One region of the Aliivibrio thorii genome, then DNA from elsewhere that is predicted to be linked to it. Evidence: predicted binding sites of a transcription regulator. Region 1 holds the regulator's gene; each other region holds the start of a gene.
The links. The regulator PurR, encoded in region 1, represses purine synthesis genes. The targets are predictions, from matches to a motif close to TNANGNAAACGTTTNCNTNA.

Region 1 (11,173 bases):
ATTTAGACAGATCCATATCAACAACATGCCGCTTATTATATTTACGTATAAAGAGTGTAGCTTTGCTGATGGCTTGATGACAGCTTCGCCCAACCCGATATCCATAACTGGATGGATGAAAGTTTGGGTCAAATATGGGAGTCATTATATTCGTTAAACATTGTTGAACAATTCGGTCTCGAACTGTGGGGATCCCCAATAACCTGATACCGCCATCGTCTTTGGCGATCTCAACTCGTTTTACGGGCCGCGCTTGATAGCGCTTTTCTTGTAGTTCAAGTAATAGTTTTCTGAGCTCTACTTCCAAATTTTGTGTGAAATCATCGATACGCTGCCCGTCAATACCAGCTGCGCCTCCATTCTTTCTCACTTGTTTGTATGCCACGTAAAGCGCTTGCAGTGATAGCATGCGCCCGTAAAGGCTATAGTGTACTCTCAAATTATTATCTCACATCACCTGCTGCTGACTTTATTTATGTTGGTTAGGTTTATTTCGTTGTCGCGTTAAGTTTTCTAGCAAGGCTACGCCCTTTTATTCGCAATATGCTTAACCGCCTCTATGCCTCTAGTAAAGAGAAACACTTACTCCCCGTGTCCAGTTCTATTCACAGCTTTAGTATCACCCTTAGCCATTAAAATAGAGACTTTACCTTATTTGGTAATTCGTGAACCCATCATAAATTACGTCACTTTAAGGTAATTTATAAATCACTTCCCCCCTTCGCAATCAATAAGTGCTTTTGGCTCAAATTGACTCTATCAGATATATTACTGATAGTCGGCTTGGTTTTGTCCTCCACACCATCACTGGCTTTCACAGGCCTAGCCTTACTCACTACTACGGGTTCATCTGCCACCTCACATCGGCATTAGATCTTGAGTTTCTTCTTGAATCTAAGCCACTTACTGACAATTAAGTTTAGATGCCAGGCTTCCCCAGTTATTGCACTGACTCCCTGTTAGATATGCCACCCTCAAGCACAGAATTGGTCTGACTAAGTATTGGGCTTCGCGCTATTTTGGACGCTTACCCACCAATCCCGCCGAAACAGGTTACGGTTAGTTGTGTACATCTAACTTCCTATGGCTTCCTTCAGACCTCACCGTTAGCCAGTGACGCCCTTGCCATTCAGATTGTCTTCCCCTTAGTCGGGGTGACTCTGCTATCTTGCAAGCAGACGGGTTTGCCAGCTTTGCTGGGCAAACAAAAAAGGCTCATCATTTCTGATAAGCCTTCTTAAAAGATGGTGCCCCGGGCCGGACTTGAACCAGCACAGCGCGAACGCCGAGGGATTTTAAATCCCTTGTGTCTACCAATTCCACCACCAGGGCACGCAATTTAATGCGATGCTTCTAACCATGTTCCCCATTAAATAGAGAGGCTGACACCATCTGTAATTACCGCCTAAGCCGTAATTTTTAATTCTTTACACATTTACTAAAGAGTAAATGGAGGCGCCTCCCGGAATCGAACCGAGGTTCACGGATTTGCAATCCGCTGCATAGCCACTCTGCCAAGGCGCCAGTTTTACTTATTTTATTAATCCAACATTAATCTGCTGAATAAATAGATGGTGCCCCGGGCCGGACTTGAACCGGCACAGCGCGAACGCCGAGGGATTTTAAATCCCTTGTGTCTACCAATTCCACCACCAGGGCACGCAATTTAATGCGATGCTTCTAACCATGTTCCCCATTAAATAGAGAGGCTGACACCATCTGTAATTACCGCCTAGGCCGTAATTTTTAATTCTGTTTATAATAAGGAAATGGAGGCGCCTCCCGGAATCGAACCGAGGTTCACGGATTTGCAATCCGCTGCATAGCCACTCTGCCAAGGCGCCATCTCTCTTACGGGGCTTAATGTAACTGATTTAAAAAAAGTGTCAAATAAAAAATTGTATTTAACACTTCGTTTGTAGACTTTATCGCCAATACACAGAAAATTTAGTTAAGATGTTGAAAAAACGGTCTATTTCTGACGCCAAACTTTAATTTCTGATTGTGGTTTACCTTGTTCTTTACGATCATTTCGTCGCTTAGGTGTCGATTTTCCGAAACGCTCTTCTTTCGCTTTTTCACGACGCTTTTCATTAAAGCTATTATTTGAGTGGTGATTACGGCCTGAGCTCGCTTTTTTAATCACTCTTACTTTTCCATCAATTTCTTGAACTTTACGTGATGCTTCTTCTGTTTTGCTTGATGTGCCAATCATATTGTTAATTTGATCCATTTCTGAATCAGTTAAATAACGCCATTCTCCAGATTGCAACTCACCTAAATCAATATTCATAATTCGAACGCGCTTTAATTTAAATACTTCATAATCTAAATATTCACACATACGACGAATTTGGCGGTTTAATCCTTGAGTTAACGTAATTCGGAATACAAAACGAGATTCTTTCTCTATCTTACAAGGCAAAGTCACGGTATCTAGAATAGGTACACCTGCAGCCATTTTTGTTAAGAAGTTATCTGTAATGGGTTTATCAACTCGAACTACGTATTCTTTTTCATGGGCATTACCTGCACGCAAGATCTTATTAACGATGTCGCCATCACTGGTCAAAAAGATTAAGCCATCCGAAGGTTTATCTAATCGTCCAATAGGAAAAATACGTTGTTCATGATTAATATAATCAACAATATTACCTTCAACATGACGCTCAGTCGTACACGTGATCCCTACTGGCTTATTGAATGCAATATAAATGCGATCTTGCTTCTCTTTTAATGGCTTTCCATCCACCAGAACTTCATCACCTTCTGCAACTTTAGTTCCCATTTCAGGAACCTTGCCATTAATAGTAATACGTTGTTGATCAATAAGCTTATCTGCTTCTCTACGTGAGCAATAACCCGTATCACTAATGAATTTATTTAAACGGGTTAATTTAGGTTCTGGTGATGTCATGATGTACCTCTAAAAAGTGAACAGCCGCAGTGTATCAGAAACGGATAAATATCCAATAAAAAAGCACCTTAAACCAATGCCTAAGGTGCTCTATACTTATTAGCAGTTAACGGCGTTTATTTAATGTCAGTCGTTGCAGTAACTTCAGCTATTGGTGTTGTTGCTTCTGTTATTGGCTTTATTTCTGTTGGAATATCGACAATTTCAGTACTCTCTGTTTTAGCAGAAGTCGCCTCTACAGTCGGTGCATTTTGAGCTAATTCTGAAGATTCAGGTAAGGTTACCGTTTCTTCTTGTTTTACAGAATTACTCTGTACTTTCTCTTCTGTCGTTGCTGAATTATCTGTTTTTGCAATTTCTTCTTTTTCTTTATAAGATCCAATGACTGTATTTAAGTTATTAATCAAATTATCATTTCTTTCAAGTTGTTGAGTTAAAACTAGCACTTGCTTTTGAACGCCTGCATGGCTTTCTGTTTGGCTTTCAATAGTGGCCTCTAAGGTTTTAATTTGAGCATTCAGCTCTTTAATCTTAACCTCTAAATCAATCGTATTATTAACATCATGCATTTGTTGAACAGCATCTAAAATCGAAGATGTTTGCGTTCTTAATGGCTGATCACGGTAATCATCACCATTAATTGCTTGCGAAATAGATAATAATTTATTTTCTACTTCCAAAACAGATTGTTCAAATTGACCATTTTTAACCGCTTTTAGCAATTTAACTTCTGCAGCCATATTTTTAAGGTGATCAAGTTGGAATCGAGTTTTAGCAATCGCATCAACAATTAATGCTTGATCACGATTATTTGCTTGAACCGCTTTTTTCGTTTTGTCTAATTCTGCTTTAGTTTGGCCATAACTAATTGGTGCAATGGCTTTAAAACCTTTATTCGTTAACCCAGAAAATTCTTTCTCTAATGGTGTAACGTATATTTTTAGTGTGGTTTTGATTTCAGTTACTTTAGCTTTGGTTAAAAAAGACGCTTGGTTGGTTTGCGCTTCTGCAATACCATCTTCAATTACAGATACGAATAGTGCTTTGTATTGAGAATTTAAACTTGAAAACTCTTGTGGATAATACGCATTAACATCAATTGAATTCATGTATGCCATTTGTGCAATTGCATCAGACAACACAACATCTGCTGTTTCTTTATAATTTTTAAGTTTTTTTAGTTCATTATCCGCAGCAGAAACCAACTCCATATATTTCGCTGAATAGCTTCCAGAAGAGAACATTGAATATTCTTCATTCATCAGACTTGGTTCTTTTTCTATTTCAGAATAGGCCTCTTTCGCTTCGCTCCAATCTTCCATCATTGCAGTGTAAGACGTCGCAGAATAAATCTTAAAATCTGCTATAGAATCGAAGGTTACCTTATCTAATAAATACTGCTTTTGAAGTGCATCGAAAGTTGATATTGAAGATACTGCTGAATTCGTTTCTGTCGCCGTAGCTACAGATGCATTATCTGTACTTTGACAACCTGAGATACCAGCTAACGCAGAGGCAACCATTGCCATTTTAAGAAATTGTTTCATTTACAACCTATAATAATTTTATTTTTGAATAGACAAGTGCGAGCACTCCTACTTATTATTTTATTATAAAAAACAATTAAAATCACAATTTCTTATGAATGAGTCACAGTTTATATTGACAGCTATATAAATAAAAAACCACTCAAATATGAGTAATGCCGATCAGTTAAGAAATTTTCCAGATCATTTGACTGATCGTTAAAAACCTTCAAAATCCGATATTGGGTAACCAATATCGGATTTTTTATGCAACTAACTAAAGCTCTAACACTGGCTAATGATTTCGTCCCTGATTCTGATTCTCTCGGAAAACTCAGTGATATATTACCTCCTGAATTTATTAATCAATGTTTAGAAGAGGCTGGGATAGCTACGATCCGTAAGCGCCGATTACCATTAGATATGATGATTTGGGTTGTGTTAGGCATGGCTTTCTATCGAGATGAGTCAGTCTGGGACATTACCAGTAATATGCAGCTTATGCTGCCAGGAAAGCGGCCACTAGTGGCTCCGAGTGCAGTAGTTCAAGCGAGACAAAGACTTGGAAGCGAAGCAGTAAGACATATTTTCACATCAACAGCTGAAATCTGGAATACCGAAGCAAACCATCCAACATGGAACGGTTTACAATTATTAGGTGTTGATGGCGTAGTTTGGCGAGCGCCTGACACAAAAGAAAACCTTCAAGTATTTGAACCTAAAAGTAATCAGCATGGCGAAACCTGCTACCCTCAAATCAGAATGGTATGCCAAATGGAACTCACTAGCCATTTATTGATCAATAGTGCTTTTGATAGCACAAAAGTCAGTGAAATGGTTTTAGCTGAACAACTTATCTCATCCACTCCAGATAACTCTATAACTTTGTTTGATAAAGGATTTTATTCCCTTGGCTTACTTCATAAATGGTCTACAACAGGATCGGAACGTCATTGGTTGCTTCCTGTGAAGAAAGGAACAATATATGAGGAAGTACGAACTTTAGGTCGACAAGATAAATTAGTGCGTTTAAAAACATCGCCACAAGCTAGAAAGAAGTTCCTTGATCTGCCGGAATATATTGAAGCTCGGTTAGTGAGTAAAAAAGTGAAAGGAAAAGAGACTCAAATTTTAACTTCAATGGTTGATCCAATGCGTTTTCCATCGTCTGAAATGGTAGAGCTGTACAGTGAGCGTTGGGAGATAGAAGTCGGTTATAGAGAAATGAAACAGACGCTTCTAAATAGTGAGCATCACCTTCGAAGTAAAAAGCCTGAGATGATTAGACAAGAATTATGGGGGATATTACTTGGTTATAACTTACTTAGATATCAAATGGTTAAGATGTCACATACGGTGAAGGGGCTTCACGCAAACCAATTAAGTTTCACATCATGCTCGCTGGCAATCATAAATATGTTGTACACAATGTCACTAAATAGTGCAGGTAATATCCCGAAGACTATCGCCTCTTTACAGGCAAATACCGCTCACTACATTTTACCGCCAAAGAGAGAAGATAGGCGCTATCCAAGGAGAGTTCGAGCTAAAGCCGTGAAGTACCCTTGCTGGAAAAAGAAAAAAGCCAGTCAGCTTAACTGACTGGCATTACTCAAATATGAGTGGTTCAATTTAAATCTTTTAACGATAATTAATAACTATCAATCACCAGCGAACATGTAACCTTCACCGTGTACGGTAACAAAGATCTGTGGGTTTTTAGGGTCCACTTCCATTTTTGCGCGCATTCTTCGAATCAATACATCAATCGTTCTATCATTTGGTGCATCTACACGGTGGCTAATCATATTTAAAATACGTTCACGCGAAAGAACCGTATTTGGGTACGAAGATAACGCCACCAACAGTTCATATTCAGCTTTAGTTAATTTAACTGGTTCGCCATTATTTGATAATGCACGGCGCTGAATATCAAATGTCCATTCACCAAAACGAACTACATTTGACTCATCCAATTCAACTGGCTCATTAACTAAAGACATACGCCAAAACAAGTTCTTAACTCGAACCAATAATTCACGTAGCTCTACAGGTTTAGTGACATAGTCATCTGCACCCATTTCTAAACCGACAATTCGGTCAATACTATCTGTTCGTCCTGTAACGAGAATAATACCAATATTAGATTGACTGCGCAGTTCGCGAGCCAATAATAAACCATCCTCTCCTGGTAGGTTTATATCAAGCATAATTAAATCAACTTTTTGTTCAGCCAAAATAGTTCGCATTTCTGCCCCTGTTTCAGCCTCGCTCACTTGATATCCCTCGGCTTCAAAGTAGCCTACAAGCTTAGAGCGAGTTACCACTTCGTCTTCAACAACTAAAATGTGATAGCTCATAATATTCTCTTTTAATGGTTATTTGGATAGTTCTTATCTTATTCTATTCATATTTTGTAATAATGCCAATTCTCAATTGATATTTCTGTATTTTAATTGATTCAAAACAATTATTAATAAAAATCGAAATTTAATCTTTACACATATCTTTATACACCCTGTTAATGATAGGTGCTATTCCTTTTCATACTTATCCAGTACAATTCTTAAATAAATTTCTTGGAGCAAAGAGACATGAACGAATTAACTGCATTTAACGAACAACGCGCTGAAATTTACTGGTGGTTGTCGAACTTATTAGCGAATGAACTAACAGAAGAACAATTAGAACAATATAACAGTTTTGAAGTTCGTACTTTCCTGTCTGATTTAGGGAAGACGCCAGAATTAGCGTCATCGGTAAATGAATTGGTTGAAAAGTTAAATAAACTTCAAGCTCGCGACGATGCACAGCTTGAATTATCAGCTGATTTTTGCCAAGCATTTTTAGGTTCTGACAAAAACAGTGCTCTACCTTATGCATCAATCTATTTAGATAAATCAGGCCTTCTTAATGCAAAACCTGCTCAAGATATGCGTGAATTACTAGAAAAGTACAAGATTGCTCAAAAAGCAGAATTCAATGAACCCGCAGACCATATAGCTATTGAACTAGATTTCCTTGGGAATTTAATCCTAATGACAAATCAGCAAACTTCTGAAGAAGACTTTGAAGCTTATATGAGTGCGCAACTTTCTTTTATTAATAAACAGCTATTATCTTGGACTCCAAAATTTAACCATATTTGTAAGGAGAGAGATGAATTCGGCTTTTATGCTGCAGTAACGACTTTCCTTGTAACCTTTCTACAACTTGATGTTACTTTCCTTACAGGTGAGTAATTTATAGTTTATATATTGGTACAATATTTTTACAGGTGTGTGATATAAATCAAATCATTAACAAAATTAATTAAATCACTAATTGTTTGCACTATGCTTTACCTATAAAATGTGAGCGCAAACGATAAAATTTGATCATTAAATGAAAACCGCATTTTTGGCGGTTTTTTTCATTTATAACCAGGGCCTATTTATCTTCCATCATATCTACATAATGTAATATCAATTTTGTTGGAACATAAATAGCCCCTTATTTTACCCATTAAGGCTTTTATATGGCTACTATTAAAGATGTTGCAAAACTTGCAGCTGTTTCTACTACCACTGTCTCTCATGTAATTAATAAAACTCGTTTTGTTGCCGAAGCAACTCAAAAACGTGTATGGGAAGCGGTTGAAGAACTAAACTACGCACCTAGTGCCGTTGCTCGCAGTTTAAAATGCAATACAACACGTACGATTGGTATGTTAGTAACACAATCTTTCAACCCATTTTTTGCAGAGGTTATGCATGGTGTTGAGAATTACTGTTACAAACAAGGTTACACTTTATTTATGTGTAATACTGAAGGCGATTTAGATAAGCAAAAACATTATCTTCGCATGCTTTCAGAAAAACGTGTTGATGGCCTATTAGTCATGTGTTCAGACCTTAATGAACAACTATTAGCGCTGCTTGAAAAAAACACTGAGCTACCAATGGTTATTATGGATTGGGGCCCAGATAGCCCACGTACAGATAAAATCATTGATAATTCAGAAAAAGGCGGTTACTTAGCAACAAAACATTTAATTGAAAACGGCCATGAAAAAATCGCTTGTATTACAGGTCAGTTAGATAAATTAACGTGTAAAGAGCGTGTTCGTGGGTTCGAACGAGCTTTAGCTGAATCAAACTTAAGCGCTAACCCTGACTGGATTTTGGAAGGCGACTTCGAGTGTGCTTCAGCATCAAAAGCTGTAGATAAAGTACTAGCAATGACAGAGCGTCCAACAGCACTATTTTGCTTTAACGATATTATGGCACTGGCGGCAATAAGTAAAATTCAACAAGCGGGCTTAAAAGTACCTGAAGACATCTCAGTTATTGGTTACGACAATATTGAATTATCGGCGTATTTCTCTCCACCCCTGACAACTATTCACCAACCTAAACGTCGTGTTGGTAAAACAGCGGTAGAGATTTTATTAGAGCGCATTAAAGATAAGCACCATGAGCGTCGCATTTTTGAAATGCAGCCTGAAGTTGTCTCTCGTAGCAGCGTATCAAATAGAATCAAATAGCGCTTATTTACTTATTAAAATACGAGTTGGTTCAATTTACACTTAAAATTTGAACCGACTTAACAAAAATAAATGATCATTTTTTGAAGCAACATCACACTACGCTCAATTGTGCAACAACTCTTACTATAAATTGCTATATTATCAGCAAAGTCACGAACAGGGCAAACTGTACGAAAGTACAGGACGCAAAGCTTCCGGCCTACGTATTTATATATAAGGTAGCGGGGTTGCCGACAGTAAGTATTCTCTCAAGTATTGTTAATTTTTACTTTAAAATAACAATACCTTACTTTGAACTTGCTACCATTTCCTCGGGCTCAGTTGTTTAGTGACATAGACTTACTAACCGAGAATTATTGCAATGGATAAACCAGTACTAAAAGAATCACTTCATTTACTTTCATCTTTAGGTAAGATCACTTCACGCTCAATGTTTGGTGGTTTTGGCATTTTTATTGATGGCACTATGTTCGCTCTTGTTGTTCAAGATAAACTTCATTTAAGAGCTAGTGATGAGACTATCAATTTATTTAAAGAGCAAGGGTTTGAACCATACGTTTATAAAAAGCGTGGTTTTCCTGTTGTAACTAAATACTTTGCAATTTCAGCTGAATGTTGGGAAGAGCCAGACTCAATCTTAATTCAAGCTGTCATAGCTTTAGATGTCGCTAAAAAAGATAAAAAGAAACAGCAAACAGCCGGACCTTCTCGTATCAAAGATTTACCAAATCTAAGATTAGCGACAGAAAGAATGCTTAAAAAAGCAGGCATTAATACTGTTGAAGAGTTGCGCACCACTGGAGCTGTTAATGCTTATAAAGCAATTCAACAGACACATTCAAACAGTGTGAGTGATGAATTACTTTGGTCGCTTGAAGGAGCGATTAAAGGAACTCATTGGTCTGTTGTTTCAGCAGAAACACGAAGTGAATTAAGAAAGCAATTATAAACTAAGTGTTAATCTATACGTCTTAATCTTATGCTCTATCAAAGAGATTAAGGCGTTAACCCTCCCTAAACCAAGCTCCCCCCCCTTAAAACTAAATAAAGCGACAAGCCTTCACACTTTAACTCTCCTTTGTAACAATATCTGTTACTTTATATAACTATCAGTTATGCTACGTCTTCATATATAGAACATAAAACTGTTAAATGGCGTGCGTTTTATAAGGCGGTGTTAATGAGTAAAAATACAATCAGCAAAAAGTGGCTTTATTTACCTATAATATCAATGGTATTTACAATATCTATTGGCTTATTTGTGTTTAATTCAACACTCTCAAATTGGCTTGAGCACAAAGTTGAAGGTAGTCTATCTGAAGAAGCCTCTCGTATTATAAAAGACATCAATGACGACCAAGTTTCCTTTTCTGATTTAAAAGCATTGGATGTATACATAAAAACAAAACTAGTTATTGCCAAAGAAGACCATATTACTCTGATAAAATCAGACGGCACGCCAATTGCTGATAGTGATATTTCTTTAAACGCCGTCTTACAGCTTGAAAACCATTTAAACCGAGAAGAAGTGAATAACGCTAAAGATATTGGCTATGGCACTGCTACCCGCTTCAGTACTTCTCGCTTTAAAAACTTACTCTACTCTGCACAATCATTTGAATACCAAGGTCAAACATATATTCTTAGAACGGCAACGCCACTAACTCGTATCGATGCCATGGTAGAAGAATTGATGAACATCCTAATTATTTTAATGGGGATTAACATTGTACTTGTCATTGGCTCATCTCTACTCAGTAATAAGCTTATTCAACAGCAAGTAAAAAATGAGCAAGATCTACAAGAAGAGCGTATAGAACAACGTACTCAAGAAATTGAGCTATTACACCGTCTTGCAAATATGCTTGCGGCTTGTAACTCAATCAATGAAGCTCAAATGGTCGTTGAAGATATCCTTCCTAGGATTTTAGGGGATGTAAATGGCGTCGTATCTCTAATGCGTTCATCTAGGAATCAACTACTAGTAAAACTCGATTGGGGCGGAGCTTGGCCAGGCAATAAAACTTACGCACCTGAAGAATGCTGGGCATTACGAAAAGGTAAATTTCATCTCGCTAATGATAAATATACCACCCTGCCATGTTCCCATATGTCTGCGACCGGAACAGACCAAACACTATGCATCCCATTGACCGCACATGGCAACACCATTGGTATGATGCATATCTACCTTGGTGATAA
Region 2 (11,173 bases), 1.4 Mb from region 1:
CATCAGTACCAAGCAGTGAGATAAAGAAGGTGTCCACCAAGTTGAATAGCAGGATCGCAACCATGCCAAACACCATTGGAGTGGTGAGTTTTTGTAATACTCCGGCGATAGGTTGGGTTAGTAAACCGTGTTTATCTAGCATGGTTTTCTCAGGTGGTGGTGGAGTGGGTAGTGTAGCAGTAAGAGCTGAGGCGCAACAAGTTGCTTAAGGTTAAAGGGCGCTTCGCTTAAGGAGAACTTTGTCCCATAGGAGAGCATAGAGCAGAGTTCAGAGGTGATCGTGGTGGCTACAGCGTTCGCAATACTGTTCCTCCCCTTGATAGGTACATTGTTGAGATTGAAAATGTTGATATAAGGGGAGGCTAGGAGGGGTTGCTAGTAATGAACTAGGTTTCAGGGCGTTACGCTCGCAGGCTTCAGGGGCACTCGCTTTTGACCTTCCTGAAACCTGAGACCTGAATCCTGCTCTAGTTCTTTAAATATTTAGCCTTAACCCTTGCAATCCCCCCCTAAAAACCCCATTAATAAACGAAAGCCAAATCATGGCACTTTATTCTTAAATGGAAAATTATCAGGAGACGCCCAATGAATATCCGTCCTTTACATGACCGTGTGATCGTTGAACGCCAAGAAGTTGAATCAAAATCAGCAGGTGGTATCGTGCTAACTGGCTCAGCGGCTGAAAAATCAACGCGCGGTACGGTTCTAGCTGTTGGCAAGGGCCGCATTCTAGAGAATGGTTCTGTACAACCATTAGACGTAAAAGTTGGCGATTCAGTAATCTTTGCAGAAGGTAATATCAAAGCAGAGAAGATCGAAGGTAAAGAAGTGTTGATCATGTCTGAATTTAACATTCTAGCGATTGTTGAATAATAGCATTCGTTGAGTAATTCGTTTTTCGAACTCAACTATTCTCGATATTAATAAGCGATATAAAGACAGATTTAAAAAGGAAAATAAAGATGGCTGCTAAAGACGTTAAATTTGGTAATGACGCACGAATCAAAATGCTAGAAGGTGTAAACGTTCTGGCTGACGCGGTAAAAGTAACTTTAGGGCCTAAAGGCCGTAACGTTGTTTTAGATAAATCATTTGGCGCACCAACTATCACTAAAGATGGTGTTTCTGTTGCTCGTGAAATCGAACTTGAAGACAAGTTCCAGAACATGGGCGCACAAATGGTTAAAGAAGTGGCTTCGCAAGCGAATGACGCGGCGGGCGACGGAACAACTACTGCAACCGTTCTTGCTCAAGCTATCATTGCTGAAGGCCTAAAAGCCGTTGCTGCTGGCATGAACCCAATGGATCTAAAACGTGGTATCGACAAAGCCGTTGTTGCTGCAGTTGAAGCACTTAAAGAGCTATCTGTTCCATGTGCGGATACAAAAGCTATCGCACAAGTTGGTACTATCTCTGCAAACTCTGATTCTACTGTTGGTAATCTTATTGCTGAAGCAATGGAAAAAGTAGGTCGTGACGGTGTTATCACTGTTGAAGAAGGCCAAGCACTTCAAGACGAATTAGACGTTGTTGAAGGTATGCAGTTTGACCGTGGTTACCTATCACCATATTTCGTAAACAACCAAGAAGCAGGTTCTGTTGATCTAGACAGCCCATTTATCTTGCTTGTTGATAAAAAAGTATCAAACATCCGTGAATTGCTTCCAACGCTAGAAGCAGTAGCGAAAGCATCTCGTCCTCTTCTTATCATCGCAGAAGATGTTGAAGGCGAAGCGCTTGCGACTCTAGTTGTGAACAACATGCGCGGTATCGTTAAAGTTGCAGCGGTTAAGGCTCCTGGCTTTGGTGATCGTCGTAAAGCAATGCTACAAGACATCGCGGTTCTAACTGCGGGTTCTGTAATTTCAGAAGAGATTGGTCTAGAGCTTGAAAAAGTGGTTCTTGAAGATCTTGGTCAAGCGAAGCGTGTAACTATCACAAAAGAAACAACAACTATCATCGATGGTTCTGGTGAAGAGACTATTATCTCTGGCCGTGTTACTCAAATTCGTCAACAAATCGAAGACGCAACATCTGACTACGATAAAGAAAAACTTCAAGAACGTGTGGCTAAACTAGCTGGCGGTGTTGCAGTAATCAAAGTGGGTGCTGCGACTGAAGTTGAGATGAAAGAGAAGAAAGATCGTGTTGAAGATGCTCTTCACGCAACTCGCGCTGCGGTTGAAGAGGGTGTTGTTGCTGGTGGTGGTGTTGCACTTATCCGCGCAGCATCTAAAGTTGCTGGCCTTGAAGGCGACAACGAAGAGCAAAACGTAGGTATCCGTGTAGCACTTCGTGCAATGGAAGCGCCTATCCGTCAAATCACTAAAAATGCGGGTGAAGAAGATTCAGTCGTTGCTAACAACGTTCGCGCTGGTGAAGGTAACTACGGTTACAACGCTGCAACTGGCGTTTACGGCGACATGATCGAGATGGGTATTCTTGACCCAACGAAAGTAACGCGTTCTGCACTTCAGTTCGCAGCATCTGTTGCGGGTCTTATGATCACAACTGAAGCGATGATTACTGACAAGCCACAAGATTCTGGTCCTGCTATGCCTGATATGGGCGGCATGGGTGGAATGGGCGGCATGATGTAAACATCCCCTGAGCTTGTTGTCTAAATAGACAAGCGTTCAAATTGAGAACCGAGGTTAACTTATTCGTAAGTGCCTCGGTTTTTTATGCTTTGAAATTAGAGGTAATACGCTGCGCTTGCAGATTTCAGAGGTGATCGTGGAAATTACAGCGACCACAATAAAGTTCCTCCCCTTGAGTGATGATTTATTGGGATTGATGATGTTGATATAAGGGGAGGTTAGGAGGGGTTGTTAGTAATGGGTTTAATTTCTCTTCAGAATTAAGAAAACATGAGCAACCCCCTCTAACTCCCCCTTGTATTGACTATGCCGATCTCATAACCCTAGTAATTAAGGGGGAGAACCGTTCTTTGTCGCTATAATTTTAGCGATCACAATACAGTTCCTCCCCTTGAGTGATGATTTATTGGGATTGATGATGTTGATATAAGGGGAGGTTAGGAGGGGTTGTTAGTAATGGGTTTAATTTCTCTTCAGAATTAAGAAAACATGAGCAACCCCCTCTAACTCCCCCTTGTATTGACTATGCCGATCTCATAACCCTAGTAATTAAGGGGGAGAACCGTTCTTTGTCGCTATAATTTTAGCGATCACAATACAGTTCCTCCCCTTGAGTGATTATTTATTGAGATTGATGATGTTGATATAAGGGGAGGTTAGGAGGGGTTGTTAGTGATGGGTTTGAATTTATCTGCATAATTAAGAGAACATGTTCAACCCCCTATAACTCCCCCTTGTGTTGACCATGTAGATCTCATAACCCTAGCTATGAAGGGGGAGAACTGTTCTTTGTCGTTGTAATAACAGCTATCACAAAACAGTTCCTCCCCTTGAGTGATGATTTATTGGGATCGGTAATGTTGATATAAGGGGAGGTTAGGAGGGGTTGTAAATAAATAATGTTGAATGTGATCGCAATTATTCTGATTTTTTCATCATATCTACTCCTTGTTCTCTATTGTTTATTGAGATTAATTTTTCGATAAGTAATCAATATGCCAAATATTTTTAACCAGAATAAACAAAGAACACTAAGACAAAATCTACGAAATGATATGCCACATGCAGAAAAAGAGTTGTGGTACTACTTAAGAAAAAATCAGTTAGGGGTTAAGTTTAGAAGACAGCATGGAATTGGAAGTTATGTTGTTGATTTCTTTTGTAGTGAAAGAAAGTTAGTTATTGAAATTGATGGAGATAGCCATTTTTCTATTGAAGCTCAGCAGTATGATGAAATTAGAAATTTGTTTATGGAAAGTTTAGGAATAAGAGTCGTTAGATTTACGAATCAAGATGTTTTAGATGATTGTGATAATGTGCTTCTTTGTATAAAAAAGTATATTTAGTTACAACCCCCTCTAACTCCCCCTTATATTAACTATGCCGATCTCATAACCCTAGAAATTAAGGGGGAGAACCGTTCTTTGTCGCTGTAATTTTAGCGATTATAATTCTGCCTGAAATCTGAAATCTGAAATCTGAAATCTGAAATCTGAAATCTGAAATCTGAAATCTGAAATCTGAAATCTCACTTTTTGTTCTTATAACCTCTACAGCGCAGCGTATATTTAACAACAAAAAAAGACCACAGGTTAATTAAACCCTGTGGTCTTTTTATTCTCAAGGACGAAGTCCGTCTAAAGCGAAGTGCTCTTAAGCAACTTGCTTGCGTCTTCGTTCTTTAATTAAGCTTTTGCTTCAGCTGCTGCTTTCGCGATAGCTGCAAAGCTTTTCGCGTCAAGAGCTGCGCCGCCAACTAGAGCACCATCGATGTCTGGTTGTGCGAAGTAAGCTGCAGCGTTTTCAGGCTTAACAGAACCGCCGTATTGGATAACAACGTTCTTAGCAACTTCTTCAGATTTCTCAGCAATGTGAGCACGGATTTGAGCATGGATGCGTTGTGCATCGTCAGCTGTAGCCGCTTTACCTGTACCGATAGCCCAGATTGGTTCGTAAGCGATGATAGCGCCTTCAAGAGCCTCAACACCTTGAGTGTTGATAACTGCGTCAAGTTGACGTGCACAAACCGCTACAGTTTCGCCTGCTTCGTTTTGAGCTTCAGATTCACCGATACAAAGAACAGGAGTTAAGCCGTTCTCTTTTAGGAATGCAAATTTCTTAGCAACAAACTCGTCTGATTCGTTGTGGTATTCACGACGCTCAGAGTGACCGATGATGATGTGAGTAGCGCCGAATTCTTTAAGCATAGCTGGAGACATGTCGCCAGTGAATGCACCGCTGTTGTTTAGGTCAGAGTTTTGAGCACCTAGGATGATTGCGCTGCCTGCTTCAGTAAGCGTACGCTCAGCAAGGTCAACGAAAAGTGCTGGTGGAGCAACTGCAACGTCTACGCCTGTAACGCCTTCAAGTTCAGCGTTAAGACCGTTTAGTAGATCAACAACCATTTCTTTGCTGCCGTTTAGTTTCCAGTTACCCATAACTACAGGATGACGCATAGGATTCTCTCCAATTCAAATTAATGTAAAAAACTTGCGTAAAAATATAACAGATTTTACGACAGATTTAGTGTCTAAAATCATTTTTATGCATAATTTTAATGCTTTTATTTCGAAGTGCGAAAGATTATTAACTGAATGGGAGATATTTATGACTGTTCTTAAGTGTGATTCGTTAGGCACTTTTCTATTGAGAGGATTGTAACTCATTCTCTTTGCACTAATGATGGAAAAGTAATCACTTAATCAGCCGTATAAAAGGAAGTCACGATGCCGCATTTAGTTATGGAATATTCAAATTCAGCCGAAGAACGCTTAAATATGCAAGGTTTGTTAGAAGATTTACATCAAGTAGCGATTGATTCGGGGTTATTCTCAACTAAGGATGTGAAATCAAGAGCGGTTCGAGTGCACTCTTGGTTGGTGGGAGATAAAGGGAATAGTGTTGATTTTATTCATCTCACTTTGGAATTATTATCAGGTCGTACTGCAGAGCAAAAAAGAGAGTTAAGTCGTGCTTTGATGGATGTATTGGCAGATCAAGCCAGTAACATTGATAGTTTAACTATCAATGTGAGAGATATGGAGCAAGAGAGCTTTCAAAAGGTAGGGTAGAAAATAAGATTAACTCTCTTAATGCTTAGGATTATTTGATGGGCGGTTGTTGGAATTTGAAAATTGAATAACATCTGCTGCTTGATGCTCATTAATGGGTTTGTTTAATGAATTGGCAAAGCGAACAAATTGTTTTCCTAACTCATGCCCTAGTAATATGTTGATGTGATTAGGGTTGTTACCTCGTTCAATGATTCTATCAATGTGATTTTGTTGGGCTAGCAATGGTCCTTGATGATCTTTTGGTACGCTCTCGATGAATTCCATACTCAGTTTATGGCGTAACTCTTCAAGTTGTTTGGGATCTCTTTCTGCTAATGCTTTGAGTTCGTCAAATGAAGGTAAGACTGTTTGATGATATGAATGCGGCATTGGCTGACTCCTTGTCTTTTGAACAATATATTCAGCTTAGTTGGCGTTTTTAGATTTTGAGAAAGTGGAATAAGGGATATTGAAGGGGCGTCTCTATTTTGAGAAGGAAGGGCAGGGTTTAGATCGCTTCGTTTAAAGGATTCAGAGGTGATCGTTGTAACCACAGCGAACGAAACACAGTTCCTCCCCTTGATAGATATATTCTTGAGATTAGTAATGTTGATATAAGGGGAGGTTAGGAGGGGTTGCTAGTAATAAATCTTGGTTTATCTGAATAACATAAATATTGTATAACCAACCCCCTCTAACTCCCCCTTGTATTGACTATGTCGATCTCATAACTAAAGCGATTAAGGGGGAGAACCGTGCTTTGTCGCTGTAATTACAGCGTTCACAATACAGTTCCTCCCCTTGATAGATATATTTTTGAGGTTAGTGATGTCGATATAAGGGGAGGCTAGGAGGGGTTGTTAATGATGAATCTTGGTTTATCTGAATAACATAAATATTATATAAGCAACCCCTTATAACTCCCCCTTGTATTGACTATGTCGATCTCATAACTAAAGCGATTAAGGGGGAGAACCGTGCTTTGTCGCTGTAATTACAGCGTTCACAATACAGTTCCTCCCCTTGATAGATATATTTTTGAGGTTAGTGATGTCGATATAAGGGGAGGCTAGGAGGGGTTGTTAATGATGAATCTTGGTTTATCTGAATAACATAAATATTATATAAGCAACCCCTTATAACTCCCCCTTGTATTGAGTGTGTCTATCTCATAAATAAAGTGTTCAAGGGGGAGAACCGTTCTTTGGTTACTGTAACTACAACGAATATATCTGAATCTTTTACTCGCTTTTGCTCTTATAGAAGCAGCGCTAGTTAGCGCTGTGTATAGTATTTAGTCTAACTACGAGCACTTCTGAACCCTGCAAGGGAGCCTGCGACCGATCTGAAACCTGAACTCTCTAAAACAAAAAAAACGCAGATGCTTTCACATCCACGGCTTCAAATTCACTTCACAGGAACTAGGCCCATAGAAGCGCCTTCCCGCTTTAATTAAAGAATAAAATCTCTAACTTCTTTATCTTTGCGCTCTAGGTAGTGAATCGACTTAATACGACGAATTGTACGGCAACGACCACGGATAAGTAGAGTTTCAGTTGTCGCGATATTACCTTGGCGAGTAATGCCTTCTAGCAAATCACCTTTCGTGATACCAGTTGCTGCGAAAACAACATCATCGCTGCGTGCCATGTCAGTCATTTTTAAGATAACGTTCGCTTTCACGCCCATTTCTTCACAACGCTTTAATTCTTCTTCACCATGAATACGGTTTTCTTCTGTATCACCTTTTACTTCATGACGAGGAAGAAGACGAGCTTGCATGTCACCATCTAAAGCTCGAATAACCGCAGCAGAAACCACCCCTTCAGGTGCGCCACCGATACAGTACATTACGTCAACTTCGCTATCTGGCATACAAGTTAGAATTGAAGCTGCAACATCACCATCTGGCACAGCAAAAACACGAACGCCCATCTTTTGCATTTTAGCTATCGTCTCGTCGTGACGAGGTTTAGCAAGCGTTGTCACTACTAGTGTATCTAGTGTTTTACCTAGTGCTTTTGCGATATGTTCTAGATTTTGTTCTAGAGAAAGCGCTAAGTCGATAGCGCCTTTAGCACCAGGACCAACAACCAATTTCTCCATATACATATCAGGTGCTTTTAAGAAGCTTCCTTTCTCACCTGCTGCTAATACAGCAAGTGCATTTGATTGGCCCATTGCAGTCATGCGAGTACCTTCAATTGGGTCAACTGCGATATCAACCGCGTCGCCACCAGTACCTACATTCTCACCAATGTATAGCATAGGTGCATCATCGATCTCACCTTCACCAATAACAATCTCACCACTGATATCAGTTTTGTTAAGAAGTGTACGCATTACTTCAACAGCAGCACCATCAGCAGCGTTTTTATCGCCACGGCCAAGCCATTTGTAACCTGCCAGTGCGGCACCTTCAGTAACTCGAGAAAAAGCCATTGCTAAATCGCGTTTCATATTTGCTCCGAATAAATCGATGAATTTAAAAATCGCGAGGATTTTATCACAACAAAAAGGGAAACGTTTGCTTTTTGGTTGGCTAATCTTATATTTTAAAAATTATTAGGCTGGTTTATAGAGGGGACCTTATGCTTTAATTCAAATAATGCATTGAAACATCTAGTTTTAGTATGCGGTTCGTTTTAATCTTAAGAAAGTAAGTCAGATGTTGGTAAAAATTGCTGTTTTTTTGTTCATATGATGCATTTTAATGAATAACACTATGGCAGAATTACAATTGCTGAGTAGAATAGAAAATAAGTCGGCAGAGAAAGATAAACTCTCTGCATCTCAATGAAGATTACAGTTAAGGTGGCAGGAATGTCTTTAGAAATATTAGAACAACTAGAAGCTAAAGTTCAGATGGCAGTAGATACAATCGCACTGCTACAAATGGAAGTTGAAGAATTAAAAGAAGCGAACGCTGAGCTAGCTCAAAATCTTGAGCAAGCAAACAACGGTCGTTCTGAAGTTGAGCAAGAAGCTCAAAAAGCACGTGATGATCAAGCTCAATTTGAAGCTCGCATCCGTGGTTTACTAGGTAAGATGGAAGAAGTAGAGTAATTCTATTTTTTGAGTCGTAACTCTTCCATCTTCTGTGTTGTCGGTGCTCACTTATTATCATAAGCTCCGCGCCTCCGCCTTGAAGATGAAAGATTTACTTATCAAAAATTGAGAATAATTTAGTTTATAGCTGAGCTCACTTACTACCGTAAGCTCTGCGTCTCCGCCTTGAACTAATGGAATCTATTTAGCCAAAAGTTAAAATTGGTTAACGAGTAAATTTGAAACCGTAGGTGTGAAAGCACCTGCGGTTTTTTTTGAACCTAGAATCTATACGCTGCGCTGACTAGATCGATTTGCTTCTATAAGAGCAAAAAGCGAGGGTTCAGGTATCAGGAGGAGATGCAGTGGTGCTTTTAGCTCCTCCCCTTTATCGCAGCTGTTACTTGGTTGTGAGTATCAATATAAGGGGAGGTTGGGAGGGGTTGCAAATAATGAAGTTGAGTTTATCCGCATAACATGAACATGGCATAACCAACCCCCTCTAACTCCCCCTTGGATTGACTATGCAGATCTTATTGCAATGGCGATAAAAGGGGGAGAACTATTCTTTATCGCTGTAATCTCAACGATCACCTCTGAATTCTGCCAGCGAAGCGATCTGAACTCTAGCTCTACTCTTCTTCACCCATCTCTTCTAATGGTTCTTGAGAAATAATGATCCCAGTTGAATCTGCATACAGGTGATCTTCAGGTAAGAAGGTTACGCTACCAAAGTTAACGGCTACATCAATTTCACCAATGTTTTTCTTTGCAGCACCAACAGGAATAGAGGCGAGTGCTTGGATACCGATATTAATTTCTTCTAGATAATCGACTTCACGAATACAGCCATAAATCACCAAACCTTCCCAACCATTATGAGCGGCTTTAGAGGCTAAATCGGCGTCAACAAGAGCGCGACGTAATGACCCGCCACCATCCACTAATAATACTCGGCCTTCGCCTTTTTCATCCAGTAATCGGCTGATTAACCCATTGTCTTCAAAACACTTAATCGTTGTGATTTGTCCAGAAAAAGAGCTTTTAGCACCATAATGGCTGAACATTGGTTCAACAACATCAACGAGATCTAAATAAATGTCACAAAGTGCAGAAGTATTGTATTCCATAATGATGCCTACCTTTTTTGGTGTTAGTTCTCTCTAGAGCTTCTTAATATACGGGCTTAATAAGTCATTACTATGATAAATAACAAGCTTATATGGATAAATAAAGACCGATTGAAAACAAAATATTAGTGAACAACGCACATTGGACTACTGTTCCCATCATTGGGCGAATGGCTTCGCCGCTCGATGCGCGAATAACAGATATCACATGATTAACAACGAATGGGGTAATCACTAAAAATAACCATCCCGTTAATGAGTGGATCTGAGTTGCACTGAAAATGGCAAGGCAGATAAAACTGAGTGCCATAATGATTGCGTGATATTTACGACCCCAAGCCGCACCCATACGGACAACGAGTGTCATTTTTCCACACGCTTCATCATTTTCAATGTCTCGTAAATTATTAATGTTTAAGACAGCAACAGCTAATAAACCACAAGCAATCGCGGGTAAAAATAACGCTGAAGATAAATGACCTGTATGTAGGTAATAAGTACCAGCAACACCAAGTAAGCCAAAGAAGATAAATACTGAAATGTCACCTAACCCACGGTAGCCATAAGGTTTGTCTCCCATGGTATACGCAATGGCTGCTGCAATTGCCAATAAGCCAAGAGCAATAAAACCAATAATATCCATGGTTTGGTGAAGAGAAATGAATACTAATGTTAAGCCACTAATAATTGTGAGCACAATATTAATACCAATGGCTTTCTTCATTGTCGCTTGCGTGACTAAGCCTGATTGCATTGCTCGTTGTGGACCAAGACGGTCATCATTATCGGTGCCTTTTACTGCGTCACCATAATCATTAGCAAGGTTAGATAAAATTTGTAATAAGGTTGCAGTAACAAATGCCATGAGGGTGATGGTTGCAGAAGCATGGTTATTCCAATATGCCAATGCCGAGCCTGTCATAATTGATGCAAGCGCAAGAGGAAGTGTTTTAGGTCGAGCAGCACTGAGCCAAATAGCAAAAGGAGAAGTTTTCATAGCATCGCAAAAATAGTGAATAGACTCTCTATTATTCACTATTTTTGGAAGAACCCCAAATTTGAAAGCAAAAGAGGAAAAGGATTACCCTATTTTTCCCGTTTCAATCAGTTGCTGAAGTAGTGGACGAATGATTAATTCCATCGCAAAACTCATCTTTCCTCCGGGAACCACAAGTGTATTATGGCGAGACATAAATGATCCATCAATCATGGCAAGCAGGTAAGGGAAATCAACATTACGTATGCCGCGGAAGCGGATCACCACAAAGCTTTCATCTAAGCTTGGAATACCTTTGGCGTTGAGTGGATTTGAAGTATCAACCGTAGGTACGCGCTGAAAGTT
Region 3 (11,173 bases), 1.1 Mb from region 1:
TCTTTACGCGGATCTGCGGTAAATAGACCAGACTGATCAGTCAACAATAATAACTTATCAGCACCAGCAAGAATCCCCACTAAAGCAGATAGATTATCATTATCACCTACTTTAATTTCATTTGTTGCTACCGCATCGTTCTCATTCACAATAGGAACGATGTTATTTTTAAGTAGTGCTTTAAGCATGTCACGAGCATTCAAGTAACGCTCACGGTCATCTAAATCTGCACGAGTTAACAGCATTTGACCAACATCAACGCCGTAGATTGCAAATAAACTTTGCCATGCTTGAATTAAGCAACTTTGACCAACTGCAGCCAATAACTGCTTGTTGGCCATGGTTTTGGGTAGTTCGGGGTAGTTAAGATGCTCACGACCAGCAGCAATCGCTCCAGATGTAACAACAATAACTTGGTGGCCCAACTTTTTAAGATGAACACATTGGCGAACAAGTTCAACCATATGAGCTCTATCAAGTTTTAATGTGCCACCGGTGAGTACACTTGTACCAAGTTTAACGACTATGGTTTGAGATTGTGTATTCAATTCCCTACTACCTATTTAACTAATAATGTTTTGAGTTACGAAAATATATTCATCGTAACAATAATGGAAAAACACCCTATTTTTAGCAAGCAAATCAGAACAGTACAAGCCAAAAATACGATTTAATGATATTTCACTTTAATAAGAGAAATAAAATGTCAGATTATTGCTTCATTTCTTCTTTTATCCACTCAATCATCTGATTTAACGCTTCTTCATAACCACTATGCAAGGTCTTACTTTTTAACTCAATACCTTTACCATACTGGCTAAATAAAGCCGCAAGTTTGTTATCTGATTTAGGAGAGACAGGATCACCTTGCAAACCAATCGAAAGAACCGATACTGACGTTTTACGGCCACCAGACAGAAAACCTTGATTCTTTAAAGACCACGCTTGCATTTGGCTAGTTAAGCTATTTATATCAACTACTTGCTTGCCTAATCTAGACGCCAAAATATCCAAGTACATTTTAGGCATTTTCTTCAATTGTGCTGAATTAGATAAAATATGATGGATCGGAGCACCAAGAGCCACACACGCTTTTAATCTATCCGGTTCTAAAAAAGAAAGGCGTAACGCTACATTTCCGCCAAATCGAAATCCCATTACCGCCGCATGAAAACGATCAACCCATGGTATATTCGGTAAATGGTTTAGTACAGCTTGATGTAAACAACTAGAATCTTCCGTTAATGGCCAATGAGAGCTGTGGCCAATCGATGGCATATCCAGCGTTAGCATCGCCATATTATTTGGCGCAAGAAAGTCACGATACAGTCGCCACATATCTGTTTGTAATGAATCCATTCCACCACTAACAATGACAACTGGTAACGGTTTTTCTGTACTTGGTAAGTGCAAATAACAGGTTATTTTTTTGCCCTTATATGGCACTTGAATTTTCTCTATTCGATGAGACGTTTGCTGTGCAGCCATGTCATATGCTTTATTTGCAAGAACCTGAGCTTGCGTTGCTAAATTATCCCCTTTTATATGTGGATAACCAGCGATGCTAAAATATAAGCTGGCTTTAAAGCACTCCTCAGCAGCCTCATCGCCCGTTAATTCTGCTGCTTTTTTTTGATGTTCTGTTCCTGCATGGATCCACTCATAAGCCCAATTACCGCTATGGTAGCCACTGACTGTATCTAACCATTCATCACGAGTTCGATTTTTATCACTGCTTGCTATTCTCGAAAGAATAGATTCCAACTCTATTGGGTCAACCCCCTGCCAAATCCACTGTGGACGACGAAGTTCGCGATACCAACTTCTTTCACCACTTGCAGAAACTTTTTCTAAACTACTTGGAAGATAAGGAACGAGACCTGATGTCTCTAAGGCTTGCTTCTGGTTTTTAAATAACGTTACGGAGAGGTTTTCACTTTCAGATTGAGACATAGCCAACACCAATAATACAAAGGTTCATTGCCTTTACTATATACTGAAAGACCTAAGAGAAATACGCCGTTCACAATAAAATCAAACGCCAAACAAAAAAAATGACCCTACAAGAGAGTCATTTTTTATCAATTTGATTTCAATTACTTTTTACAAATAGGATCTACGTATGTTACCGCCATATCCCATGGTTGCTCAATCCACGTATCTTGTGGAATATCGACAACATAAGCGTCAACTAAATGAATACCTGCTGGTTTAGCACATACTGTTACTAATTTACCTTTAGGGTACATTTCACGTAGTTTAACCGCCGTATCACCACTATCAACTAAATCATCAATGATGATGAAGCCTTCGCCGTCACCTTCCATTGCTTTAACAACCGTCATATCACGCTGATGATCATGATCGTAACTTGAGATACAAACAGTATCAACGTAACGAATATTTAACTCACGAGCTAGAATAGCAGCTGGTACTAGGCCACCACGGCTCACAGCCAAAATACCTTTCCATTGTTCCGCAGGAAGTAACTGTTCAGCAAGCTGACGAGTGTACATCTGCATGTTATCCCAAGTAATTACAAATTTATTAGCCATAATTGACAAAACCTCTAAGTGACACAATCATCAACGACTATGCCGTAAAAATAAATTTCAGCGTGAATAGTGCAGCAAGAACCCAAACACTGATATGAACATCGCGACCTTTACCACTTAATAATTTGATTGCAGCATAAGAGATAAAGCCCAAAGAAATACCATCAGCAATAGAGAAGGTTAAAGGCATAAGCAAGCATACCACAACAACAGGGGCTGCTTCAGTAAGATCTCGCCAATCTATGCTCACAAGACCTGACATCATTAAAATCGCGACATAAAACAATGCACCAGCAGTAGCATAAGCTGGAACCATCCCCGCTAAAGGGGAGAAAAACAAAGCCAAAAGAAATAACACACCAACAACAACTGCAGTTAAACCTGTGCGACCACCAGCGGCGACACCAGCAACACTTTCAATATATGACGTAGTATTTGATGTACCTAGAAGCGCACCAACAGATGTTGCTGTTGAATCTGCTAATAATGCTTTATTTAAGCGTGGAATATTACCATCTTTATCCATGATCCCTGCTTTTTGAGAAACACCAACTAGCGTTCCAGCAGTATCAAATAAATCAACAAATAAGAAAGCAAAAACAACCGTTAACATACTAAGTTCAAACGCACTAGAAAAGTCTAATTGTAAAAATGTAGGTGCGATACTTGGTGGCATTGACATGATACCGGCATACTGAGCATCACCGAAAAGTAGTGAAATAGCCGTTACTGCTAAAATTGCAATCATAACCGCTGCTTTATAACCACGGTGAACCAGTGCAATCGTTAAAAAGAAAGCCAACGCCCCCATTGCAGCAGGGAAACTATTTATATGCCCCATTGAAACAAGTGTTGCTGGGTTATCGACAACGATACCTGAATTTTTTAAGGCAATAAAAGCAAGAAATAAGCCGATACCAGCTGAAATTCCTGTTCGTAGAGAAAGAGGGATTGAATTAATAATCAACTCTCTAATTTTAAACAAACTTAATAGTATGAATAAAACCCCTGACATAAACACAGCAGCTAATGCAACTTGCCATGTATGACCCATACCAAGAACCACGGTATAAGTAAAAAAGGCATTAAGCCCCATACCTGGCGCTTGAGCAATTGGAAAGTTAGCAACAAATCCCATAATAAAACAGCCAATTGCAGCTGCAATACAAGTCGCTACAAATACAGCGCCTTTATCCATGCCCGCATCAGCTAAAATTGCTGGGTTAACAAAAATGACATAAGCCATGGTTAAGAAAGTCGTTAACCCTGCAATAATCTCAGTACGAACATCCGTACCGTTTTCTTTTAGTTGAAATAGTTTCTCAAGCATTTGAGTAATTCCTAGAGTTTTTTTGCAATCTAAACGTTTGCGTAATCGATTGGCTGAGGATTATAAAGAGGAATTATATGAATTTCTAGCGATAGTTACCCATTTAATGAGCTTATGGTAAATAAAGTGAATACACTAATTTTAGTTAAGTTATATTTATCATTTAAATCAAACGGATAAATACAATTAAAAAAGAAAAGGATAGAGAAGAAATTATTTAAAGGCAAAAAAAACGCCACCCAAATGATATGGATGGCGGAGAATATAAGTCACCCTAGTTGGGTAAAATAGAATTCCAATTATAGGGGTATTACTTTACGCATAAAACCGAAGTTTTATTAGTAACCAAAGCAAGCTGGGTAAACAAATTGACTTGTGTAAACAGAGCGTTGGTTCCAGAAACTTGAAGAACTTAAAAAAGACATAACATCACCTTATCAATTGACAGTTAAAAACAATAAAATTGATCTCGGTTCCTTGGAGGCGATAAATCGGACTCATCCTTTGAGCATTTACTTCCCGCTATTAAGCAGGTTGAATAACTATATCACCATGAAATTTAATTACAACAAAAACATGACTCAGCTCACACAAAATAACAAGAAAGCCTAAATAACACACTGATAATGTAATTTTGTTACGTAATCGTTTGTGATTAAAGAAATAAAGATATTCTCCCTATGCTTTCATAAAATCTGATAATGTAATTACAATATCAAACAGAGTAATTGACTAAATTCAGGGGTATACTGAAGTTAAATTAATAATCAATTGCTCACGTTAATAGAGCATTTCTAAATAAATATTGTTTTAAAAAGGAGATCCTTGTGTCAGAGATCACTCAACTTAGCCCTCAACCACTGTGGCAATTTTTCGACAAAATTTGTTCAATCCCTCACCCTTCTAAATATGAAGAAGCATTAGCTCAATATATTATTGAGTGGGCAACAAATGAAGGTTTAGAGGTTCGTCGTGATCCTACAGGTAATGTCTTCATTAAAAAGCCAGCAACCGAAGGAATGGAAGATCGTAAAGGTGTGGTTCTTCAAGCTCATATAGACATGGTTCCACAGAAAAATGAAGATACAGACCATGACTTTACTAAAGATCCAATTCAACCTTACATTGATGGAGAATGGGTCACAGCCAAAGGAACTACACTTGGTGCAGATAACGGTATGGGTATGGCTTCTTGTCTTGCTGTATTAGCCTCAAACGAGCTAAAACACGGCCCTCTTGAAGTTTTACTGACTATTGATGAAGAAGCAGGCATGACTGGTGCTTTTGGCTTAGAAGCTGGTTGGTTAGAAGGTGATATCCTTTTAAACACAGATTCAGAGCAAGAAGGTGAGATCTACATGGGTTGTGCTGGTGGTGCTGATGGTGCTATCAAACTAAATATTGAACGTGAAGTATTACCAACAGGCTATGTTACTCGTCAAATTACATTAAAAGGTTTAAAAGGCGGTCACTCTGGTTGTGATATTCACACTGGCCGCGGTAATGCAAATAAGTTACTAGGGCGCTTCCTTGCTGGGCACGCAGCTGAACTTAATTTACGCCTTGTAGAATTCCGTGGTGGTAGCTTACGTAATGCTATTCCTCGAGAAGCATTTGCAACAGTGGCTGTTCCTGCTGAAAACGAAGCTAAGCTATCTGAATTATTCAGTTTTTATACTGAGTTATTAAAAGAAGAATTAGGCGGAGTTGAAACTAATATTGTAACATTCAATGAAGCTGCATCTGCTAAAAATACACTAACTCCAGTAACTCAAGCACGCTTTATTGCTACTCTTAATGCATGTCCAAACGGTGTCATCCGTATGAGCGATGACATTGAAGGTGTCGTTGAAACTTCTTTAAACGTTGGTGTTATTACAACAGATGAAGATTCGGTTACTATTCTTTGTCTTATCCGTTCACTAATGGACTCTGGCCGCAGCATGGTTGAAGGAATGCTTACTTCTGTTGCTGAACTGGCTAGTGCACAAGTTACTTTCTCAGGAACTTACCCTGGTTGGAAGCCTGATGCTGATTCTGAAATCATGCATGTTTTCCGTGATGTTTATGAAGGAATTTACGGTAACAAACCAAATATCATGGTTATTCACGCAGGTCTTGAATGTGGTTTATTTAAGAAACCTTACCCAGAAATGGACATGATCTCATTTGGCCCAACAATCAAGTTCCCTCACTCTCCAGATGAGAAAGTGAAAATTGATACAGTAGCTCTTTACTGGGAACAGATGGTTGCTATCTTAGAGAACATCCCTAAGAAATAATCCATTCATTAGTAATAAAAAAACGGTCAGCATACGCTGACCGTTTTATTTATATCAATTCAATTAATTAGCTAATTATTGGTTTTAGAAATAGACTCTTGGGTTAGTTGCCCCCCAGATAACGTATAGTTCAGGCATACTACGGCTACTGAACGCTTCCATTTCTTTAGTTTCAATCGTCTTTTCATTTTGAGAACCAAAAAGAACCACTTCATCACCTGGTTGAACATCAGCAATATCGGTAACATCAACCATGGTGGTATTCATAGATGTCACACCCACTACATTTGCTTTCTGGCCATTAATTAATACATAGCCGTTATTACCAATTGAGCGTACATAACCATCAGAATAGCCTAATGGTAGATTGGCTAGAATTGAATCACGACCTAGTACGTAAGTGCTGCTGTAGCCAATAGTGCTGCCTTTTGGTAAGTAATTTAAAGAGGCAACAGAGGTTTTAAAGCGAACGATACGTTTGTATTCAGGGTTACTTGGCATATCACCGTACAGTAGGCCACCAGGGCGAACCATATCTAAATGCGCTTCTGGTAAGTTAATTGTGGTGTAAGAGTTAGCTACATGTAAAGTGATATTTTCACGATTTAACTGAGCTTCGTCAATCAGCCATTGGCTTTCTTGTTTGAATAAATTCAGCTTTGTCCGGATCTCTTCAACTGACTCATTAGGGAAGTGCGTCATGATCCCAACTATATTAATATGACCATTAAAGGCAATATTTAACGCTTCTTTCTTACCTTGTAACTGAGTTAAATCTAACCCATTACGTCCCATGCCACCCGCATTAATTGCTAAGTGAACAGGAATAATTGTATTATTTTTTTTCGCTAATTTTGCAATGGTATTAGCTTGTTCACTAGAACCAATTAACTCTTCAATTTGGTACTCTAAACCTGATTGAATTTCATTAGGTGTTGCCGCGCGAACACGCATGATTTCGCCTTCGAAACCCTTAGCTCGAACAATACGAGCTTCTTCATTACTGGTAATGCCGATACAATCAACATTACGATCAATAACAGAAGCCATTAATCCTTCGATACCATTACCATAAGCATCTGCTTTCATGATTACACATACTTTTGTGCCTTCAGATAATGTCTGTTTTAATGTATCTATATTATGCTGGAATGCTTTTGTATCTATTTCTAGCCATGCATTGGTTTGTTGAATTTTCTCTTGATTCGTTAACGTATCTAAAGAAAGCAGTGGCGCAGAAACAGCCACTGTAGGAAAAGCTAAGCTTAACGCCAACGCACATTTTGTAAATTTCATAAACAACCGTTTCTGTATAATTATTATCTTATAAATTTTGAAACGGAATTATATAGTGCTGTTTTTCTAACCTCTAGAAAAAATACTTTATATTACAAACACCTAATTTATAAACAACGATAAAAAACAAAGTCAAAACGAGCAGATTACACCCACACCTCACTTTATAAACATAGGTATCATTAGTGCTACATCACGCTCAATAAATCATCTTCAAATTAAACTTAACTGCTGAAACACCTCTTTATCTTTTAGCATCACACTTACCCCTATCAACCTAATTTCTCGTCCTTTCTTTCTTTCTAGAACTTCAACGAGCAATTCTTCGAAAAAAGGTAAAGTGAGGTGATAATGTACGTGCTCTATTGTCGTTTGCTGAAAGTCTGCAAATTTAATCTTTATACCCTGCTTAGCAATATCTAATGAACCGTTAGCTTTTAAAAGTCGCTTTTCTAATTCAGGATATAATCGGGTTTGAATCACTGACCAACATTCTTCAAACGAACTAATATTATGAGTAAAAGTTCTTTCTACCCCTACCGATCTTCTATTTCTCTCTGTAACCACTTCACGCTCATCAATGCCATGAGAGCGCTTCCATAAAGAGGCTCCCATTTTACCAAATCTCAATAGAAGATCTCGTTGGTCACTGTTTTGAACATCACTACATGTATACAGCCCACATTGATGTAAACGCTCTAAACTAACCTTTCCAACTCCTGGAATTTTCTCTAAGGGTAATTTATTAACTTCATCCATTACCGTTTCAGGTGTTATGACATATTGACCATTAGGTTTGTTAAGATCAGAAGCTATTTTGGCTAAAAATTTAAGCGGAGCGATACCAGCAGATGCAGTTAAGGCTAACTCGTTAAAAATATCTTTACGGATTTGCTCTGCTATTAATGTCGCAGAACCATGTAAAAGTGAGCAGTTACTAACATCTAAATAAGCCTCATCTAAAGATAAAGGCTCTATTTTATCGGTATATCGTCTGAATATACGATGGATATGATGGGATACCTCTTTGTATACCTGCATTCTTCCAGGAACAACAATAAGGTTAGGACAAAGCTTTAAGGCTTTACCTGTCGGCATAGCTGAATGAATACCAAATTTTCTAGCTTCATAATTACAAGTACTTAATACACCACGTTGCCTTTCATGACCACCAACCGCTAAAGGCACATTACGCAAAGCTGGGTTATCCCGCATTTCTACTGCTGCGTAAAAACAATCCATATCAATATGAATTATTTTTCGCCCTTTTTTTTCAGCTTCTAGTTGCGAGATTTCCATGTTTACATTCATATAAGACAACTGTATAAATACACAGCCAAATAATAACGCTGAACTATTTTTTATTCAAATAATTAATCATCAAATAAAAAAACAGCACCATTACTGATGCTGTTTTTATTTATCTATAACTCACTGTCGACAGTTATGCGATACGATCTTTTTCCCATGCTGCCAATTTCTCAGCTCTAATCGCCTCTTTCGCTTCGCGTTTTTTACGAGCATCGCATGGTTCAGGACAGTTACATACTTTATCGATACCAACAGCACCAAGACCACCACAACTTCCTTTAACGACTTTACGTTGCACAATATAGCCAATTGCCATTGCACAAATAACCGCTAAGAAAACACCAAATGTAATTAGGAAAGTACTCATTATCTACTCACTTATTTCAAAAAAGGCTTAAAGGCTTTAGAAGCTATCTCTTTAAAGCCATCTTTTGTTTTCACAATCATGAAAACAGGAATATTGTTTTTGTTGGCGATTTCCATGCCTTTCTCTTCACCTAACACCATTAAACCTGTTGCTAGGCCATCCGCTGTCATTGAAGATTTATCAAGTACTGTAACTGAGACAACTTTATTGGCAATTGGTTTACCTGTAATTGGGTTAATGATATGAGAATAACGAACACCCTCTTTTTCAAAATAAATACGGTAATCACCAGATGTCGCTACAGCATGATGTCCTGGCTCAATAATTTCTTGAATTGAGCGTTCATCTACTGAAGGTTTTTCAATTGCAATACGCCAAGCAACATTCTCTTTATTGCTGCCTTTAACTCGCATTTCGCCACCAACTTCAACCATGTAGTCAGTAATGCCTAATTCTTCTAAATAATTAGCTACAACATCAACCCCCCAACCTTTTGCAATGGTTGAAAGATCCACATAAAGATTTGGGATATCTTTTGTTACTGTTGTCGCTGTCGCACTTAAATGTTGGATACCAACAACTTCACGACGAGCATTTAGTTCTTCTTCTGTTGGAACCACTTCAGGGCGAGCTTCTGGACCAAACCCCCATAAGTTAACTAATGGGCCAACCGTAATATCCAGTGCACCTTCCGTCATTTTATTTAAACGAATGGCCTCGTTGATTACTGTTGCTGTATCTTTAGAAACAGTAAACGGTGTTAAATCTGTACTTTGATTAAATTGGCTTAACTCTGAATCTTGGCGATATGTCGACATTTGATCATTAACAAGTTCGAGTTTTCTATCCACTTCTGCATGGATTTCTTCTGTTGTAGGTAAACCTTCTTTATTAATGAATTTAATATTGTAGCTAGTCCCCATTGTCGGACCATTTATATATATTTGCTCACGTTGATCACCACAACCTGAAAGCAAAACTAATGCTAAGCAAGATAATAAAACAATTTTAGTTTTATTCACTAAATGAGTAACACTGACAATCACTGCCAACTCCTTAATTAAAATACATTAAAATAACGTAAACAATACACAGGAATATAGATTTTAAAAAACCTATAACCCTGTACTTTGTCAGGTTAAATATCGCTCATTAATACGAAAAAAGGCTGACTCAGTGATGAGTCAGCCAATATTTCTTACTTCAATGGATTAACCACCGAAGTCATCTAGTAAGATGTTTTCATCTTCAACACCAAGGTCTTTCAGCATACCGATTACAGCAGCGTTCATCATTGGTGGACCACACATGTAGTATTCACAATCTTCTGGCGCTTCATGATCTTTCAAGTAGTTTTCATAAAGTACGTTATGAATGAAGCCTGTGTAACCATCCCAGTTATCTTCTGGCATAGGATCAGACAGAGCACAGTGCCATACGAAGTTTTCATTGTTAGCCGCTAGGCCATCAAAGTCTTCAACATAGAACATTTCACGCTTAGAACGAGCACCATACCAGTAAGACATTTTACGTGTTGATTTAAGACGTAAAAGTTGGTCAAAGATATGAGAACGCATTGGCGCCATACCCGCACCACCACCGATAAATACCATTTCATTATCAGTATCTTTTGCAAAGAACTCACCAAATGGACCAGAAATAGTACATTTGTCGCCTTCTTTTAAAGACCAGATATAAGATGACATGATACCAGGAGCTACGTCAGGATTATTTGGCGGCGGAGTAGCAATACGTACGTTAAGCTTGATAATGCCTTTCTCTTCTGGGTATGAAGCCATAGAGTATGCACGGATCGAATGCTCTTTAACGATAGACTCGTAACGGAACAAGTTAAACTTATCCCAATCACCACGATATTCTTCTGGAATATCATAATCTGAGTATTTCACATGATGTGGTTCAGCTTCAATTTGAATGTAACCACCAGCACGGAATGGAACTTCTTCGCCATCAGGGATAGCAAGAGCAAGTTCTTTGATGAAAGTAGCTTCGTTATCATTAGAGATAACCG

Region 2: glpX (class II fructose-bisphosphatase) is a predicted target of PurR. The motif match lies at 8,169-8,188, and genes of this name have one in related genera.
Region 3: AC2IP4_RS09920 (NCS2 family permease) is a predicted target of PurR. The motif match lies at 3,911-3,930, and genes of this name have one in related genera.

What each region holds. Positions count from the first base shown of each region.
Region 1 covers NZ_CM170654.1:1,125,517-1,136,689, reverse strand. The annotation lists gene ltrA (group II intron reverse transcriptase/maturase) at 1-409, opposite strand, end outside; tRNA gene AC2IP4_RS05205 (tRNA-Leu) at 1,246-1,332, opposite strand; tRNA gene AC2IP4_RS05200 (tRNA-Cys) at 1,451-1,524, opposite strand; tRNA gene AC2IP4_RS05195 (tRNA-Leu) at 1,573-1,659, opposite strand; tRNA gene AC2IP4_RS05190 (tRNA-Cys) at 1,771-1,844, opposite strand; gene rluF (23S rRNA pseudouridine(2604) synthase RluF) at 1,973-2,917, opposite strand; gene AC2IP4_RS05180 (hypothetical protein) at 3,034-4,464, opposite strand; gene AC2IP4_RS05175 (IS4 family transposase) at 4,711-6,045, shown strand; gene torR (two-component system response regulator TorR) at 6,105-6,803, opposite strand; gene torD (molecular chaperone TorD) at 7,038-7,685, shown strand; gene purR (HTH-type transcriptional repressor PurR) at 7,961-8,968, shown strand; cyclic di-GMP riboswitch class I at 9,122-9,206, shown strand; gene AC2IP4_RS05155 (TfoX/Sxy family DNA transformation protein) at 9,333-9,920, shown strand; gene AC2IP4_RS05150 (sensor domain-containing diguanylate cyclase) at 10,152-11,173, shown strand, end outside.
Region 2 covers NZ_CM170654.1:2,804,925-2,816,097, reverse strand. The annotation lists gene AC2IP4_RS12985 (MATE family efflux transporter) at 1-142, opposite strand, end outside; gene AC2IP4_RS12980 (co-chaperone GroES) at 586-873, shown strand; gene groL (chaperonin GroEL) at 963-2,600, shown strand; gene AC2IP4_RS12970 (endonuclease domain-containing protein) at 3,596-3,946, shown strand; gene tpiA (triose-phosphate isomerase) at 4,286-5,056, opposite strand; gene AC2IP4_RS12960 (5-carboxymethyl-2-hydroxymuconate Delta-isomerase) at 5,327-5,671, shown strand; gene AC2IP4_RS12955 (DUF3135 domain-containing protein) at 5,690-6,043, opposite strand; gene glpX (class II fructose-bisphosphatase) at 7,106-8,113, opposite strand; gene zapB (cell division protein ZapB) at 8,477-8,719, shown strand; gene rraA (ribonuclease E activity regulator RraA) at 9,334-9,831, opposite strand; gene AC2IP4_RS12935 (1,4-dihydroxy-2-naphthoate polyprenyltransferase) at 9,920-10,828, opposite strand; gene AC2IP4_RS12930 (phosphoribulokinase) at 10,913-11,173, opposite strand, start outside.
Region 3 covers NZ_CM170654.1:2,188,620-2,199,792, forward strand. The annotation lists gene proB (glutamate 5-kinase) at 1-548, opposite strand, end outside; gene frsA (esterase FrsA) at 712-1,953, opposite strand; gene gpt (xanthine phosphoribosyltransferase) at 2,097-2,555, opposite strand; gene AC2IP4_RS09920 (NCS2 family permease) at 2,593-3,885, opposite strand; gene AC2IP4_RS09925 (aminoacyl-histidine dipeptidase) at 4,713-6,167, shown strand; gene alr (alanine racemase) at 6,252-7,463, opposite strand; gene dinB (DNA polymerase IV) at 7,677-8,762, opposite strand; gene nqrM ((Na+)-NQR maturation NqrM) at 8,908-9,141, opposite strand; gene AC2IP4_RS09945 (FAD:protein FMN transferase) at 9,153-10,187, opposite strand; gene nqrF (NADH:ubiquinone reductase (Na(+)-transporting) subunit F) at 10,353-11,173, opposite strand, start outside.